Regions from separate parts of the Pseudomonas sp. Tul2A7 genome, predicted to be linked through region 2. Evidence: riboswitches for the same ligand, from Rfam matches in the RefSeq annotation. Region 2 holds a riboswitch; each other region holds the start of a gene.
What was found. Region 2 has a riboswitch for cobalamin ahead of cobW (cobalamin biosynthesis protein CobW). Riboswitches for the same ligand answer to the same signal wherever they lie in the genome.

Region 1: it holds a riboswitch for cobalamin, as region 2 does, so the genes downstream of both, cobO (cob(I)yrinic acid a,c-diamide adenosyltransferase) here and cobW (cobalamin biosynthesis protein CobW) in region 2, are expected to answer to the same signal.
Region 3: it holds a riboswitch for cobalamin, as region 2 does, so the genes downstream of both, ACOYXJ_RS22375 (TonB-dependent receptor plug domain-containing protein) here and cobW (cobalamin biosynthesis protein CobW) in region 2, are expected to answer to the same signal.
Region 4: it holds a riboswitch for cobalamin, as region 2 does, so the genes downstream of both, ACOYXJ_RS26495 (ABC transporter substrate-binding protein) here and cobW (cobalamin biosynthesis protein CobW) in region 2, are expected to answer to the same signal.

Annotation. Positions count from the first base shown of each region.
Region 1 covers NZ_CP186499.1:168,280-172,463, forward strand. Annotated here, with positions in the region: gene ACOYXJ_RS00850 (cobyrinate a,c-diamide synthase) at 1-1,033, opposite strand, end outside; gene cobO (cob(I)yrinic acid a,c-diamide adenosyltransferase) at 1,030-1,641, opposite strand; cobalamin riboswitch at 1,723-1,952, opposite strand; gene ACOYXJ_RS00860 (hypothetical protein) at 2,116-2,700, shown strand; gene ACOYXJ_RS00865 (PQQ-dependent sugar dehydrogenase) at 2,767-4,080, shown strand.
Region 2 covers NZ_CP186499.1:5,781,849-5,786,032, reverse strand. Annotated here, with positions in the region: gene ACOYXJ_RS25750 (CbtA family protein) at 1-93, opposite strand, end outside; gene ACOYXJ_RS25745 (CbtB domain-containing protein) at 105-302, opposite strand; cobalamin riboswitch at 427-648, opposite strand; cobalamin riboswitch at 1,540-1,751, shown strand; gene cobW (cobalamin biosynthesis protein CobW) at 1,851-2,924, shown strand; gene cobN (cobaltochelatase subunit CobN) at 2,928-4,184, shown strand, end outside.
Region 3 covers NZ_CP186499.1:5,008,500-5,012,683, reverse strand. Annotated here, with positions in the region: gene ACOYXJ_RS22385 (zinc-binding alcohol dehydrogenase family protein) at 1-585, opposite strand, end outside; gene ACOYXJ_RS22380 (LysR family transcriptional regulator) at 696-1,589, shown strand; cobalamin riboswitch at 1,635-1,840, shown strand; gene ACOYXJ_RS22375 (TonB-dependent receptor plug domain-containing protein) at 1,933-3,870, shown strand; gene ACOYXJ_RS22370 ((2Fe-2S) ferredoxin domain-containing protein) at 3,870-4,184, shown strand, end outside.
Region 4 covers NZ_CP186499.1:5,959,558-5,963,741, forward strand. Annotated here, with positions in the region: gene ACOYXJ_RS26490 (Ppx/GppA phosphatase family protein) at 126-1,061, shown strand; cobalamin riboswitch at 1,104-1,297, shown strand; gene ACOYXJ_RS26495 (ABC transporter substrate-binding protein) at 1,443-2,456, shown strand; gene ACOYXJ_RS26500 (FecCD family ABC transporter permease) at 2,465-3,469, shown strand; gene ACOYXJ_RS26505 (ABC transporter ATP-binding protein) at 3,466-4,184, shown strand, end outside; gene ACOYXJ_RS26510 (GNAT family N-acetyltransferase) at 4,169-4,184, opposite strand, start outside.

The sequences.
Region 1 (4,184 bases), 1.0 Mb from region 2:
GCCCAACCAATTCGGCGCGAGCACCTTCAACGTCAGTCAGCGAATCGAGCAAATACAGCATCCCGCCACACTCAGCGAGCAACGGTTTACCCGCTGCATGATGCGCGCGAATCGCCTCCAACATCGCGGTGTTCTGCGACAACGCAACGTGGTGCAATTCCGGATAACCACCGGGCAGATACAGACTGTCAGCGCCAGGCAATTGCGTGTCACGGATCGGCGAGAAGAAACTCAACTCGGCGCCCATCGCCCGCAACAGATCGAGACTCGCGCCGTAGGTGAAGGCAAACGCTTCATCGCGGGCAACGGCGATTCGCACGTTTTTCAGCAACGGTTCGACGGCGATCACATCAGGCGCGGCGAATTCCACGGCCGGTGGCAGCGCTACCTCGCAACTGCTGGCCAATGCATCGGCGGCGGCATCGAGACGCACATCGAGATCATTCAGTTCGCTGGCCTGGACCAGGCCGAGATGGCGACTCGGCAGTTCGATACCGGTCTCGCGGGACAATGCGCCGCACCAACGCAGGCCTTCAGTGAGGCTACCTTCGAGCAACTGCGCATGGCGCAACGTGCCGACACGGTTGGCCAACACACCGGCAAACGGCAGATCCGGCTGATACTTCGCCAGGCCCAGCGCCAACGCACCAAAGGTCTGCGCCATCGCCGTCCCATCAATCACGCCGAGCACCGGCACGCCGAAGTGCCGCGCCAGATCGGCGCTGGAAGGCGTGCCGTCGAACAGGCCCATCACGCCTTCAATCAGAATCAGATCCGCCTCCGCGGCGGCTTCCCACAACAGCCGACGACTTTCCTGCTCGCCGACCATCCACATGTCCAGTTGATACACCGGCGCACCGCTGGCGCGCTCGAGAATCATCGGATCGAGAAAATCCGGGCCGCATTTGAACACACGCACCTCGCGCCCCTGATTGCGATGCAAACGGGCGAGCGCGGCGGTGACGGTGGTCTTGCCCTGACCGGAGGCCGGCGCGGCGATGAGCACCGCCGGGCAGTGACGTGGTTGATTCAAAGTTCGACGCCTTTCTGCGCTTTGATACCGGCCTGGAAGGCGTGTTTGAGCATGCCCATTTCGGTGACCGTGTCGCCCATTTCGATCATTTCCGGCTTGGCCGCACGACCAGTGACGATCACGTGCTGCATCGGCGGACGCGCCTGCAGATCGCTAAGCACCTGATCAAGATCGAGGTAGCCGTGTTTGAGGGCGATGTTGAGTTCGTCGAGCACCACCAGACCGATCGATGGATCACGCAGCAATTCGCGAGAGACAGCCCACGCGGCTTCGGCGGCGGCGATGTCGCGCTGACGGTCCTGGGTTTCCCAGGTGAAGCCTTCGCCCATCACGTGGAAGCGGACTTGCTCGGGAAAGCGGCGGAAGAACAACTCTTCGCCGGTGCTGTTGCGGCCCTTGATGAACTGCACCACGCCGCACTGCATGCCGTGGCCCATGGCGCGGGCGAGCATGCCGAAGGCCGAACTGCTTTTGCCTTTGCCGTTGCCGGTCAGCACCAGTACCAGGCCGCACTCGTCAGGCGAGTTGGCGATGCGTTCGTCGATCACGGCTTTTTTGCGCTGCATACGCGCCAGATGGCGTTCGTCGCGCTCGGGGGAATCAGTCATGGGGGAGCTCTCCGTTGAGGCTGGATAACGGCGGGCAGGCACAGGAATAGACGGCAAAAAGCCTGGCATCGCCCACCGTGATGCCGCTGGATGGATCAGGCCGGTCTCCGGGCTCATGAGCGGCGTTGGCCTGACTGCGCGCCTTCCCGCTTCTGTCGAGGCAGTGGCTCAAGGCGCAGTTTTCACTCATTTACCGTTGCGGGGGCAGCGCCGGGATCGTGGTGGTTCTTCGCTTGAAGACAACCCTCACCGGCTTCCCTGTTTCACTCTGTCGACAGCGGTCACAGAGCACCTGAAACAAGCCGCGAAGGTTAGAGGGTTGGGGGTGGAGCGTCAATTAAAGAGGCGGCCATCGGGCGAATAACTGCCGCTGATCAATTATCTGCCGCCAATCTTGTGCCACACTGATACAAATGATATCAAAGAGCCATGCCTTTCCCGAAAAGCCCACTACAACAATAAAGGATGATGACGATGCAAGGCATGATCATCAGCAACCCGCGCCTGGAATTCCTGCGCCCGGTGCTTGAACGCTGGTTTGACTGTATCGACCGCTACAATGCCGTGCGCGGCGACAGCGACACCCCTTACTGGCATGACGAGAAAGCCAATCTCGGACTGCTCTCGGCAGCGGCGTGGATGGCCGAGCTGGTCACTTTGAATGACACTGCCACGCGCAAACAGAATGAAGAAGGCGAGCGCAATGCCCGCGCCGATCTGTTTCTCGCCGGCGCCGAAGACCGCGCCTTTATCCAGGCCACCCAGCGCTGGCCAAAGGTTACCAACCTCAATCTGACTCAAGCCCTGCTCGACATCACCAACGACGCCAAACGCATCAGCTATGCCAGCGACTTCAAGCTTGGCTGCCTGTTTGTCGCGCCGCAAAAAGCCCAGCACAGCGCCAGCCCCGAAGAGCTGCAGGACATGGTCGACGATCTGCAAAAGGAACACACCTGCGCGGTCGCCTGGTATTTCCCTTACGCCTATCGCAAATTGCGCAGCGAAGCCGGCAACTATCACCCGGGCATCGCCGTGCTGTTCAAGGAAGCCCGCGGCTGAGCAGTTGAACCATCGGGCTTGCGCCCTCCTCTATGATTAGGAATGCATTCATAGGGAAGATCAGCAATGCGCAAGCCCCAGCTCGTTTTTGTCATCGCCTTCGCCGGAGGTCTCGCCGCCTGCGGTGAAACCTCCAGCCTGCAAGTCTCCGACGGTACCGGCCCGTCGCCGAAGCTGCCCGAACCGAACAAGACCCTGATCCCGACGGTGAACATCGCCCCGGCGATCGGCTGGCCCCAGGGCGCTAAACCGACGGCAGCGACTGGCACGCAAGTCGCTGCATTCGCCGAAGGCCTCGACCATCCGCGCTGGCTTTACGTGCTGCCCAACGGCGATGTGCTGGTGGCAGAAACCAACGCCCCGCCAAAGCCTGATGACAGCAGTGGCATTCGTGGCTGGGTCATGAAGAAGGTCATGGGCAAGGCCGGCGCTGGCGTGCCAAGCCCGAATCGCATCACTTTGCTGCGCGACGCTGATCACGATGGCGTGGCCGAGACACGCACGGTGTTTCTGCAAAACCTCAACTCGCCGTTCGGCATGACCTTGGTCGGCAATGATCTTTACGTCGCCGATACCGATCGCCTGCTGCGCTTCAACTACGAACCCGGCGCGACCGAGATCAAGTCGCAGCCAATCAAGGTTGTCGATCTGCCCGGCGGCACGCTGAATCACCACTGGACGAAAAACGTCATCGCCAGCAAGGACGGCAGCAAGTTGTACGTCACGGTCGGCTCGAACAGCAACGTTGGCGAAAATGGTCTGGATAAGGAAGAAGGTCGCGCGGCGATCTGGGAAGTTGATCGGGCGACCGGTAATCACCGGATTTTCGCCTCAGGCATCCGCAACCCCAATGGCCTGGCCTGGGAGCCGAAAAGTGGCGCGCTGTGGACAGCAGTGAATGAGCGCGACGAGATCGGCAGTGACCTGGTGCCGGACTACATCACCTCTGTGAAGGACGGTGGTTTCTATGGCTGGCCGTTCAGTTACTACGGTCAGCATGTCGATGTGCGCGTGACGCCGCAAAACCCGGAGCTGGTGGCCAAAGCCATTGCCCCGGATTATGCCGTCGGACCGCACACTGCGTCTTTGGGCCTGACGTTCGCCGAGGGCAACAACCTGCCGGCGCAGTTCAAGGAAGGCGCGTTTATCGGCCAGCATGGTTCATGGAACCGCAAACCGCACAGTGGCTATAAAGTGATTTTCGTGCCGTTTACTGGTGGCAAGCCGAGCGGCAAACCGGTGGACGTACTGACCGGCTTCCTCGACAAGGACGAGAATGCTTTGGGTCGGCCGGTGGGCGTGGTGATCGATCAGCAAGGTGGCTTGCTGGTGGCGGATGATGTTGGCAACAAGGTGTGGCGAGTGTCGGCCAGCAAATAGTTTTCGCCATGCACAAACAACTGTAGGAGTGAGCCTGCTCGCGATAGCGGTCGATCATTCAACATTGATGTTGAATGTGACACCATCATTGCGAGCAGGCTCAC
Region 2 (4,184 bases):
CAGCGGCGAGACCCAGAAGCTTTGCAGCAGGGTGAGGAGCAGGGCGGCCAGCAGACCGGTGAAACCTGCGGTTTGCGCAATACGCTTGATCATGTCGGCAGGTCTCAGTGGCACGGGAACGCGGCGCTGTGGCGGGTATCGTGGGCGGCGTTGTGCACCGCTTCGATGTGCGAGAAACCGGCGAAGTAGACCAGGCTGGCGCCGAGGATCGACGCAAAGATCGCGGCGCTCAGGCGTTGACTCAGGGTGGCGGTGCTGGAAATTTTGTCCGTGTTGCTGCCGGTGCTGCTGATGATCGACATGGCGCTTCCCTCTGGAATGTCAGTGGGTGAATCGAGCGCATGAAAACCCCTGCGGGTCGGGCTCGCAGAGGTTCGAACAGCGCCCGCCCACCGCGGGTTTGTTATGTTCAGCGACGCACAAGGTGCGGGCTGTGTGTTGCGGGCCGGTCTCCGGGCTCACGAGGGGTTGGCGTCAGGCCGACCTGCAAGCGTCACCTTCCCATGCCTTGCTGACACAGTGGTTTTGACGCTTCGCTCGCTTACCGTTGCGGGGGCAGCACCGGACTGACATGGGCTTGAGTAAAGCACATGATTCACCGGTTTCCCGTTTCACCCTGTGAAGGGCACCCGTAACAAGTTGTGTAGGAGAGCATGGGTTGGGGATTTTAGTCAATTTTGTGGGTGTATATCCGTTGCTGCGGGTGTGGCTGATTACGGTTCCGCCCTTACGGCGGGTCACTTTTGGCAAACGCCCCAAAAGTAACCAAAAGGTCTTCGCCCTGACGTTCGGCCCGCTCGCTAAAGCTCGGGGTTCCTTCGCTCCGGGATCGATCCGGGCGCAGCGTCTCCGGTTTGCTTCGCTGCACCTCCTCTCGCTGTGTTTGGCTGCGCCAAACGGTCGCTGCGCTCCCACCCCCGGATCAATCCCTCCACTCAGCCTGCCGATGGGCTCCAAGATCAAAAGCAGGCGAGCTGCCACTCGGCCTATTGAGTGGTGAAGAGCGCGGGTGTTCGGCTGTTGATTTGCGTTGTTGCTGCCCCTCACCCCAGCCCTCTCCCGAGGGAGAGGGAGCCGATTTTTGGGCTTTTCAAAATGCGCGTTCGACGCGGTATCGCACGTCGGCGTACATCTCCCAAACCACTCGGTCAGTCCCCTCTCCCTCCGGGAGAGGGCTAGGGTGAGGGGCTCTTGATCTGGCTTTGGCTCTTGATCTGGCTTTTGATCTGGCTTTTTTGCCCCTTCGGCAGGCCGAGCGAAGGTGTTCATCCGGGGGTAGGCGCGCAGCGCCGTGCGGCGTAGCCGCATACATCGAGAGGAGGTGCAGCGAAGCAAACCGTAGGCGATGCCCCCGGATGGACACCGTAGCGAGGGAACACTGAGCCTCAGCGAAGTGCCGTACGCCGGGGCAAAGCCTTTTGGGTTACCTTTTCGGCGTTTGGAAAAGGTGACTCGCTGTAAGAGCGAAACCGTCAGCGGCCGCACCCGCAGCAACGGATATACCCCCAATCCAAACATTGACCCAAAACCACACCATGCGTAGCCTTGCGCCTTCGAGGTTCTTCGGCCCACGCCGAAGCTAAGAAGGGAACGCGGTCAATGCCGCGGCTGCCCCCGCAACTGTGAACGGTGATGTTCGCTGCCACGCCACTGCCAGCTCAATCGATGAGCCAGCGGGAAGGCGCAGCCAACGCCAGGCCCAGCGCCTGAACACCGTCAGCCAGGAGACCTGCCTCGTCACAGTTTCTCACTACAACCGGGCGGGGTGATCCGGTGGCGAACGCTTCCGGCGCGCACGCGCGTTGCCGGTTCTCGTCCCGTATGCCCGCCGCTTGCCAAAGGGCATACCGATGAAAACACTGGCCAAACTCCCCGTCACCATCGTCACCGGCTTCCTCGGCTCGGGCAAAACCACATTGCTGCGGCACATGCTCGACAACGCGCAGGGCCGGCGCATCGCGGTGATTGTCAACGAGTTCGGCGAGTTGGGCATCGACGGTGAAATCCTCAAGCAATGCACCATCGGCTGCACCGAAGAAGAAGCCACCGGCCGCGTTTACGAACTGGCCAACGGCTGCCTGTGCTGCACCGTTCAGGAAGAATTCTTCCCGGTGATGCGCGAACTGGTCGCCCGTCGCGGCGATCTCGACCACATCCTCATCGAAACCTCGGGCCTGGCCCTGCCAAAACCGCTGGTGCAAGCCTTCCAGTGGCCGGAAATCCGCAGCGCCTGCACCGTTGACGCAGTGATCACCGTGGTCGACAGCCCGGCCGTGGCCGCTGGCACCTTCGCCGCATTCCCGGATCAAGTCGATGCGCAGCGCAAACTCGACCCGAACCTCGATCACGAATCGCCGCTGCACGAACTGTTCGCCGACCAACTGGCCAGCGCCGACCTCGTCATCCTCAACAAGGCCGACCAGACCAGCCCGGAAGATCTCGCTCGCGTGCGCGCTGAAGTCGCCGAAGAGCTGCCACCGGCGGTGAAAATCATCGAAGCCAGCAACGGCCGTCTGCCGCTGGATGTGCTGATCGGCCTCGGCGCCGGTTCCGAAGAACACATCGACAGCCGTCACAGTCATCACGATCACCACCATGGTGAAGGCGATGACGATCACGATGACCACGATCACGACGCTTTCGATTCAATCTCCATCGAACTGCCGCAAGCCGACGAAAGCCTGCTGCTCGACGCGCTGACGCAACTGGTGGTCAAGCACGGCATCCTCCGTGTCAAAGGTTTCGCCGCCATTCCAAACAAGCCGATGCGCCTGTTGATCCAGGGCGTGGGCACGCGTTTCGACAAGCATTTCGACCGTCAGTGGGGCGCCGATGAAGCGCGCGTTACCCGTCTGGTATTGATCGGCCAGCAACTCGACGCCGCCCAACTCGAAGCGCAACTGCGCGCTGCGCTCAGCGTTTAAGCCATGCACCTGCTCAGGACACAGCCCGGCGGTTTCGTCTCGGATGACAACATTGCCGACCTTGGCCAAACCCCCGCCGAGCTGGTGATCCTGTGCAGCGGCGACTCCAGCCTGGCGCTGCTCGCCGAAGCGGCGCAGCAGTTGCCGGAAGATTACCCGAGCCTGCGTCTGGCCAATCCGATGCAGGTGCAGAATCACGCTTCGGTCGATCTGTACGTCGACGAAGTGCTGCGCCACGCCAAGGTGATCCTGATCTCGCTGCACGGCGGCATCGCCTATTGGCGTTACGGTGTCGAGCGTCTGATCGAGTTGTCCGAGCGTGGTGTGCAGGTGATTCTGGTACCGGGCGATGACCGTCCCGATCCGGAGCTCAGCGACTTGAGCACCGTCAACGCCGAGGATCGCGACCGGCTCTGGCAGTTCTTGCGTCAGGGCGGTCTTGGCAATGCGCTGGATTTCTTCCGCTGCCTGGCCAACCGTTGGCTCGCCCGTGATTACGCTTGGGACGAACCGCAAACCCTGCCGCGCACGGCGATTTACCATCCACAAAAAACCACCGCCGCATTGAGTGACTGGCAAGCCGAATGGCTGCCCGAGAACCCGGTCGCGGCGGTGTTGTTTTACCGCTCGCATTTGCAAGCGGCGAACACCGCGTTCATCGATGTTTTCTGCCAGCGCTTGCAGGCGGCAGGGCTGAATCCGCTGCCGATCGCCGTGGCCAGTCTGAAAGAGCCCGGCTGCCTGACGGTGGTCGAGGATTGGCTGGACGAAGTGGAGGCGGGGGTGATTCTTAACACCACCGGGTTCGCCCAGTCCAGCCCGGAAGCGCCGCACTTGCGGCCGTTTCGCCGCAATATTCCGGTGATTCAAGCGATTTGCGCGCAAGACAACGAGCCCGGTTGGCGCGACAGCGAGCAGGGCCTCGGCCCACGTGATCTGGCCATGCACATTGCCTTGCCGGAACTCGACGGGCGCATCATCAGCCGACCGATCAGCTTCAAGGATCTGGCCTGGCGCAGCGAGCGCAGTCAGTCCGATGTGGTCTGCTATCGCGCGCAACCCGAGCGCATGGATTTTGTCGCTGAACTGGCAAGGCGCTGGATCGATCTGGCGCGGGTGTCGAATGGCGAAAAACGCATCGCGTTGATTCTCGCCAACTACCCGACTCGCGATGGGCGCATTGGTAACGGCGTCGGTCTCGACACCCCGGCGGCGGCGCTGAACATCCTGCGGGCATTGCAAGCCGAGGGCTATCCGATC
Region 3 (4,184 bases), 770 kb from region 2:
ATGCGCGCCCAACTGCCGGACCCAGTCAGCCGTTTCCTGCCGCGAGGCGGTGCCGATGACAGTCAGCCGCGTCAACTGTCGGGCCAGTTGCACCAGCATCGAGCCGACGCCGCCCGCTGCCCCCGTGATCAACAGGCACTTGCCCTGCCCTGAACCTTCGCTGACACCGAGACGGTCGAACAACAATTCCCAGGCGGTGATCGACGTCAACGGCAATGCTGCCGCATCCGCTGCACTTAACGAACGCGGTTTGTGCCCGACGATTCGCTCGTCCACCAGGTGAAATTCGCTATAACTGCCGGTGCGGGCAAGGGAGCCTGCGTAGAACACTTCGTCGCCAGGCTGAAACAGCGTCACTTCAGCACCGACCTCACGGACGATGCCGGCGGCATCCCAGCCGAGGATTTTCGGTTCTTTGGTGAAAGTGCCGGCGCGCACTTTGGTATCGACCGGATTGACCGACACCGCACGAACTTCTACGAGCAAATCCCGTGGGCCGGGAGTCGGCACCGGCAGGTCGATGTCCTGCAACGATTGCGGATCTTCAATGGGCAAAGCGTGTTGGGTGAAGGTGATGGCTTTCATGGAAACTCGCTGTCTGAAGAGCTGATGTGCTCACTTGCCGCCATCTTCGACTTCCCAGGCACAAAGAAAAACCAGCAGAATGGGCCAACACTTTCACTGCAGGAGTGAAAATGATCCGCATTGATGATCTTGGTTTGTTCACCCGCAGCGCCGCGCTGGGCAGCTTCACCGCTGCCGCCCTTGAGGCCGATTTATTGCCCGGTCAGGTTGCCGCGGCGATCAAGCGTCTGGAGCGTGAGCTGGACGTGCGCCTGTTTGCGCGCACCACCCGCAGCCTGCGATTAACCGCCGAGGGCGAGCAATACTTGCCCACCGCCCACTCGGTGCTGGAGGCGCTCAAGCAAGGCAAGGAAAACCTGCGCGGTGAAAACGCCACGTTGCGCGGTGTGCTGCAAGTGACGGCGCCGTCCGATCTGGGGCGCAACATTTTGCTGCCGTGGCTTACGCTGTTTCGCCGCCAGCACCCGGAGCTGACCTTGCGATTTTCTCTGTCGGACCAGATCGCAGACTTGTTTCGCGACCCGGTAGACGTGGCGATTCGATACGGCTCGAATGAAGATGCCAACTACGTGGCGCTGCCGTTGGCACCGTGGAACCGGCGGGTGCTGGTCGCCGCACCGGAATACGTGGAGCGCCACGGATACCCGCAAACACCGGACGATCTGCACAACCACCCTTGCCTGCTCTACCAGCAAGGTGGCCGGGTCTACGACAAGTGGAGCCTGGGCAGTGAAACGATCCAGGTCTCGGGACCGATGTTCAGCGACGACGCCGACGTCGTGCGCCGCTGGGCGTTGAGCGGCGAAGGCATCGCCAACAAATCCTGGCTGGACGTCAGTGCAGACGTGATCGCAGGGCGACTGATCGTGCTGCTGAAGGATTTCCCCGGCAATGCCTCACCCTTGAGTCTGGTGTGCCCGCATCGCAAGCAGATCAGCCCGGCGGTGTCTCAGCTTTATACGTGGTTGAGTGGCCAGTTTGCCGCTCTGGAACGCATCCAATAGCCCCCCCGTTGCTTGCCACATTGACGAACCGCCCGTCGAATGTTCAGATGCCGCCCTGTTTCAGGTGCCCCCTGCCGCCGTGCATGGGGTGAAACGGGAAACCGGTACGTTCTTTTCGAACAAGTCCGGTGCTGCCCCCGCAACGGTATGCGCGTGATGCTTTCGACAGACCACTGTGGCCACTCGGCCATGGGAAGGTGAAAGCCTCGATACGCGCGAGCCCGGAGACCGGCCTGAAATGCTGTTTGGCAAAATCCTGCGGTGGGCGGGCATGGGCCGGTATTGGCTGTGCGCGATGCCTTCTCCTGCATGCTCTTCTGCGAAGATCCTTTTCGAGAAGACAATGATTCGACCTTTCAACACTTGTGCTCCAACCCTGTTCCTTGGCTGCCTGTTCAGCCCGCTGCTACTGGCCGACGACGCGCCGCTGGAACTCAATCAGCAAATCGTTTCTGCACCGTCAGTGGAATCGACCACTGTCGCCGACATGGCCAAGTTCGGCAGTAAAGTCGAGATCGTCAGCCGCGAACAGATCGAGCGCGCCGGCCCCAGCGCCGATGTCAGCCGTGTCATGCAGATGTTCATTCCCGGCCTGTACGTTGCGCCGAAAAACGGCCCGTTCGATTACGGCACCTATTCGCTGCTCGGCGGGCGCAACGACGACACGCTGATCCTGCTCGACGGTGTGCGCCTGAACAATCGACTGTACGGCGGCCTGTATCTGGACACCCTGCCGGCCAATGCCATCGAGCGCATCGAAGTGCTCAAGGGCGGGCAGAGCCTGTTGTTCGGCACCCAAGCGGTGTCGGGGGTGATCAACATCGTCACCCGCAGCCCGCAGAGCCGCAAAACCTCCGGCGAAGTGAATCTGGGCGTCGACAGTTTCGGCGGCACCAGCGAAGACGCTCGGGTCGAGAATATCTTCACCAACGGTTTCGGCGATCTCGGCTTGCTGGCGTACGTCAGCCACAACGTCTCCGACGGTTACCAGCCGTATCGCAACCGTGACATGAAAAACGTCAGCGAGAAGAAACGTGCCTACGAAGTCACCACCTTCGGCGGCAAGGCCATTCAGTCGTTCGGCGATGATTCGCGGCTGGAACTGTTCTACCAATATGCCGACGCCAATCTCGACTTCGCCCGCCCGGTCGACAATCACACGACCACCAACGATCGCGTGCAGCAGATCGCCACGGCGACCTTTGAGCAGAACATCAACGAGCGCCTGAGTTACTTCGTCAAAGGTCATCTCAACGACTGGGACACGCGCTACACGCGGGTCAACAACGTCGCCGGCGGCGGCACCAAAGTCATCAACCACAACGACTATTGGGGCTTCACCGACTGGGGTGTGCAGGCCGAAGGCAAGGCTGAATTGCCCGGCGGCCATGTGCTGGTGTTTGGCACCGACAATCAATGGTTCAAGGGCCAGGACGATGTACTGATCATCGATAACGACAAGGCCGAAGCGCATGCGTTCTACACGCAATTGCGCCCGCAGATCGACGCGCTGCCGAACTGGCACCCGAGCATTGGCGTTCGCCACGAAGCCATGAGCGGCGGCGACGGTGCCACGGTCGGCATGCTCACTTCGCTGTATGACCTCAACGACAACTGGTCCGTGCGTGGCCAATACGGCAGCGCCTACAAACTGCCGAACGCCGAGCAACTGTTCGTCAACGAACCGGGCGACGAGATCGGCAACCGTAATCTCAAACCGGAAAAAAGCCGCAACGCGGAACTGGGTGTCGACTACAAAGGCTTTCTGCGGGATCGCGAATTCAGCGCCAGCGTGACTCTGTTCAAACGCAAGATCGACGACTTGATCACCCTCGACGGCATTCAGTGGGTCAACGGTGAAGACCAGGTGCGGATGCGCGGTTTCGAGGCTGACGCGAAACTGGCACTCAACGATCAGTGGAGCCTGCAAGCGGACATGACCCGCAACCTCACCGAATCGCGCACGGGGGCGACCATCAATGACATCCCGAGCTTCTTCGCCCGTTCCCGCGTGGGTTATGAATCGGAAAATCGCCTGTGGGGTGCCGGCGGCGCGATCCGCTACATACGCGACATCACCAGTTCGAAACAGGTTGAATACGGCAACTATTCGGTGGTCGACGCCGACGCTTATCGCTACCTCGACCACGCCCACCAACACCGCGTGAGCCTGCTGGTGGAGAACCTGTTCGACCGTGATTATGTCACCAGCCGCTCGAGCAACGTTGACAACCTCGGCCGGCCGTTCACCTCCGAAGTGCGCTACACGTACCGTTTCTGATGAGTGAAATCAAAACCGTCGACGGCGTCGACACGCACCCGGACTGGTCGCACCTTCCCGAGCATGCGCGCCACGTGTTCATCTGCACCGGCCCGCGCTGTACTCAGCGCGGCGCCTTGCAGTTATGGAAAACCTTGCGCCGGCATTTGCTCGCGCACGATCGCATCGAGACGCCGGGCGGCGTGCTGTTGACCCGCACGCACTGCCAGTTTCCGTGCAATCTGGGGCCGATCCTGACGGTGTATCCGGAGCGCTGCTGGTATGGCGTGCACAGCAAGGCAGATGTGCAGCGATTGGTCGACGGGCATCTGGTC
Region 4 (4,184 bases), 180 kb from region 2:
CAGTGTCATGACAGCCACACATTCACTGAACCGCCCCTGCCCCGTCATCAGGATGTCATCAAGATCACGGCAGAATCCTCGCAAACCGTCTTGAGCCTCGCGACGGATGCTCTGCAAGGATTCCCATGAAAGACGACGCCTCGCTGTTTGCCGCCATCGACCTGGGCTCGAATGCCTTTCGCCTGATGATCGGCCAGTCGGTGCGCAGTCGAAAGGGCTTGCAGATCCAGGAAGTGAAAACCCTGCGTGAACCGGTGCGCCTTGCCGAAGGTTTTGACGGTGGTGCGCTGGATGCGTTGGCACTGGATCGCGGCTGGCAGGCATTGGCGCGGTTCGGCAAGAAGCTGCGCGGCTTCGAGGCCGGCCGAGTCCGTGCGGTGGCGACCAGTGCGGTGCGTGAGGCGAACAACGCGCAACTGTTTCTGGCCAGTGCCGAGCGGCATCTGGGCTTTCCCATCGACGTCATTTGCGGCCATGAAGAAGCGCGTCTGGTCTATGCCGGCGTGACCCACGCCTTGCCAAGCGCTGAAGACCTGCGCCTGGTGGTCGACATCGGCGGCGGCTCAACCGAGCTGATCCTCGGCCAAGGCTCACAACCGTTACTCACCGAAAGCATCGCCATCGGCAGCGGCACCTTGAGCACGCGCTTCTTTCGCGGCGGTGACGTGTCTGCCGGCGCGCTACAGGAGGCCGAACGCTTCGCCATCCTGCAGTTTGAAAAGGTTGCCCGGCGCTATCGTGCGCAGGGCTGGCAGCAGACCATCGGCTCTTCCGGCACCGCACGCATGCTGGCCAAAGTGCTCAAGGCCAATCGCCTCAACGACTTCGGCCAGGACGGCATCACCTACGGTGGCCTGCTGCGCCTGTCGCTGCTGCTGTTGAAGGTGAACAACGTGCAACAGCTCAAGCTTGCCGGCCTGCAACCACACCGCCAGAGCATTCTACCCGGCGGTCTGGTGTTGATGCTGGCGGCGTTCAAAGTGTTCGGCATTGCGCAAATGCTGCCCTCCGAACCGGGCCTGCGTTTAGGCGTGTTGCACGGTTTGATGAGCCAGCACTGATCCTCGCCACGGCAGATTCGTCTCCCCTTCAGCGGCTCGATCGACTACCATGCCGCCGTCGGTTCCCGAAGGGGACTAATAGGGAATCCGAGGTGCTTGCACAGCATTGATCGGAACTGCCCCCGCAACTGTAGGTGCCGAGCCTGCTCCACGACTGCCACTGGGTGAACCCCGGGAAGGCCGGAGCCAGGCGATGACGCATCAGTCAGGAGACCTGCCGGCACAGTGATTACTAACCGGCGGGGTGTCCGGGAAGGACATCGTGCCGTGTACTTCTTCTTTTGATGACCGGCCTTGCGCAGTTTCCCTGACCGCGTTCGATGGTGTGTTTCCGATCCGTACCCGCCTCGCTCCCCGTACGGTTCCCTTGGAGACTGCCCCATGCTGCTGCCCCGCATCGCCACCCTCATCACCGGCCTGACCCTTGGCGCCATGGCGCAGGCGGCACCGACGTTCTATCCGCTGACGATCGAAAACTGCGGCAGCACCCTGACCTTCCAGCACGCACCGACGCGCACCGTGACCATCGGCCAGGCCGGCACGGAAATGCTCTACGCCATGGGCCTGAGCGATAAAGTCGTCGGCACGTCACTGTGGTTCAACAATGTGCTGACGAAGTACAAAGCGCAGGACGACAAGATCCAGCGCCTGGCCGACAACGAGCCAAGTTTCGAATCGGTGATCGGCAAGCGCCCGGAACTGGTCGCCGTGGAGCTGGAATGGATGGTCGGCCCGCAAGGCGCGGTCGGCACCCGTGAGCAGTTTCATGAGCTGAAGATCCCGACCTACCTGCTGCCCTCCGATTGCGAGGCCAAGGACAACCTCGTCGGCGCCGATGGCACGCGGCTGGCACCGTTTCGCATCGATTCTATTTACAAGAGCGTGAGCCAACTGGCGCAGATCTTCGATGTTCAGGAGCGTGGTCAGCAACTCAATGATCAACTCAAGGCCAGCCTCGCCAAGTCGGTTGCCACCGCCCAAGGTAAACAACTGAAGGACGCCAGCGCGCTGGTGTGGTTCTCCAGCGCCGAAATGGATATCGAGCCATTCGTGGCCGGGCACAAAGGCATTCCCGATTTCATGCTCGACACCCTCGGCGTGCGCAACGTCGTGCAGTCCGATGAAGAGTGGCCAACAGTCGGTTGGGAAACCATCGCCAAAGCCAATCCGACCTTCCTCGTCATCGCGCGTATGGATCGCCGACGCTTCCCCGCTGACGACTATGAAAAGAAACTCGCCTTTCTGCGCAGCGACCCGGTGACACGCAACATGGACGCGGTGAAACACAACCGCATCATCATTCTTGACGCCATGGCCATGCAGGCGAGCCTGCGCATGTTCGACGGCATCGAGCAACTGGCCACAGCCATCAACGGCTATGACCTGTCGCAATGAGTGCCAGCCTGATCCGTACGTTGCTGGCCCTGGCGACACTGTTGATTGCAGTGATTGCCGGCGTGGCCATTGGTGAAACCTCGATTGAACCGGGCGTGGTGGTGCAAGTGCTGGCCAACAAGCTGTGGGGCGCCGGGCATGTGCTCGACCCTATCGATGAAGGCATCGTCTGGAACTATCGCCTGACCCGCGCACTGGTCGCGGCGGCGTGCGGTGCCGGGTTGGCCACGTGCGGAGTGATTTTGCAGTCGCTGCTGCGTAACCCTTTGGCCGATCCGTATCTGCTGGGGATTTCTGCCGGGGCTTCGACCGGTGCGGTGATGGTGGCGTTGCTCGGTGTTGGCGCCGGGCTCATCTCGCTGTCAGTCGGAGCTTTCGCCGGCGCAGTCACGGCGTTCGTGCTGGTGATTGTACTGGCGCGGGTCAGCGGTTCGGCCAGCGGCACCGGGCAGATCATTCTTGCGGGGATCGCCGGTTCGCAGTTATTCAATGCGCTGACGGCGTTTCTGATTACCCGTTCGGCCAGCTCCGAGCAGGCACGCGGGATCATGTTCTGGCTGTTGGGCAATCTCGGTGGCGTGCGCTGGCCGTCGGTGTGGCTGGCGGTGCCGGTGGCCGTGTTGGGGTTGGTCGTGTGCCTGTGGCATCGGCGGGCGTTGGATGCGTTTACCTTTGGCGCGGATTCGGCGGCATCCCTCGGCATTCCGGTGCGACGTGTGCAGATTCTATTGATTGGCTGCGCGGCGCTGGTGACGGCGGTGATGGTGTCGATTGTCGGTTCGATCGGTTTTGTCGGCCTGGTGATTCCCCACGCTGCGCGCCTGTTGCTTGGCACCGGGCATGCACGACTGCTGCCGGCCAGTGCGTTGGGCGGCGCGGTGTTTTTGATTGCTGCTGACGTGCTGTCGCGCACGCTGATCAAGGGTCAGGTGATTCCGGTCGGGGTGATTACCGCGCTGGTCGGTGCGCCGGTGTTTGCCTTGATTCTGGTTGGCCGCAGGTCCGCACGATGAACAGTGTTCTGAGTTGTTCCAGGTTGACGTTCAAGGTGCGCGGCGCCGAGTTGCTCAATGGTGTCAGCCTTGAGGTTCAGCGCGGCGAGACACTGGGCATCGTCGGGCCGAATGGCTCGGGTAAATCCACCCTGTTGAAGTTGCTGGCCGGGCTGCGTGAACCGAGCGCTGGCGAGGTCCTGCTTGAAGGTCAGCGCTTGAGCAAAATGGCCCGGCGCAGCATTGCGCAAAAACTCGCGGTCGTTGAACAACAGGCCGACACCGATGACGGCATTCGCGTGTTCGACGCTGTGGCGCTGGGGCGCACACCTTGGCTGTCGGCGCTGCAACCGTGGTCGGCAGCGGACGACGCCATTGTCCAGCAGGCGCTCACCGACGTTGATGCGATGCACCTGCGTACACGCCTGTGGCGCAGCCTGTCGGGTGGTGAGCAACAGCGGGTTCACATCGCTCGGGCCTTGGCGCAGCGACCGCAGATTCTGTTGCTCGACGAGCCGGCCAACCACCTCGATATTCAGCATCAACTGACCATTCTCAATGTGGTGCAGGCGCTGACGGTAACCACGCTGATCGCGCTGCATGATCTTAATCAGGCGTTGAAATGCGATCGTCTGGCGGTGCTGGAGCGCGGGCGATTGGTGGCGTTGGGCGCGCCGCTGGAGGTGCTGACACCGCAGCGGTTACAGGACACTTTCGGGGTCAGGGCGCATTACCT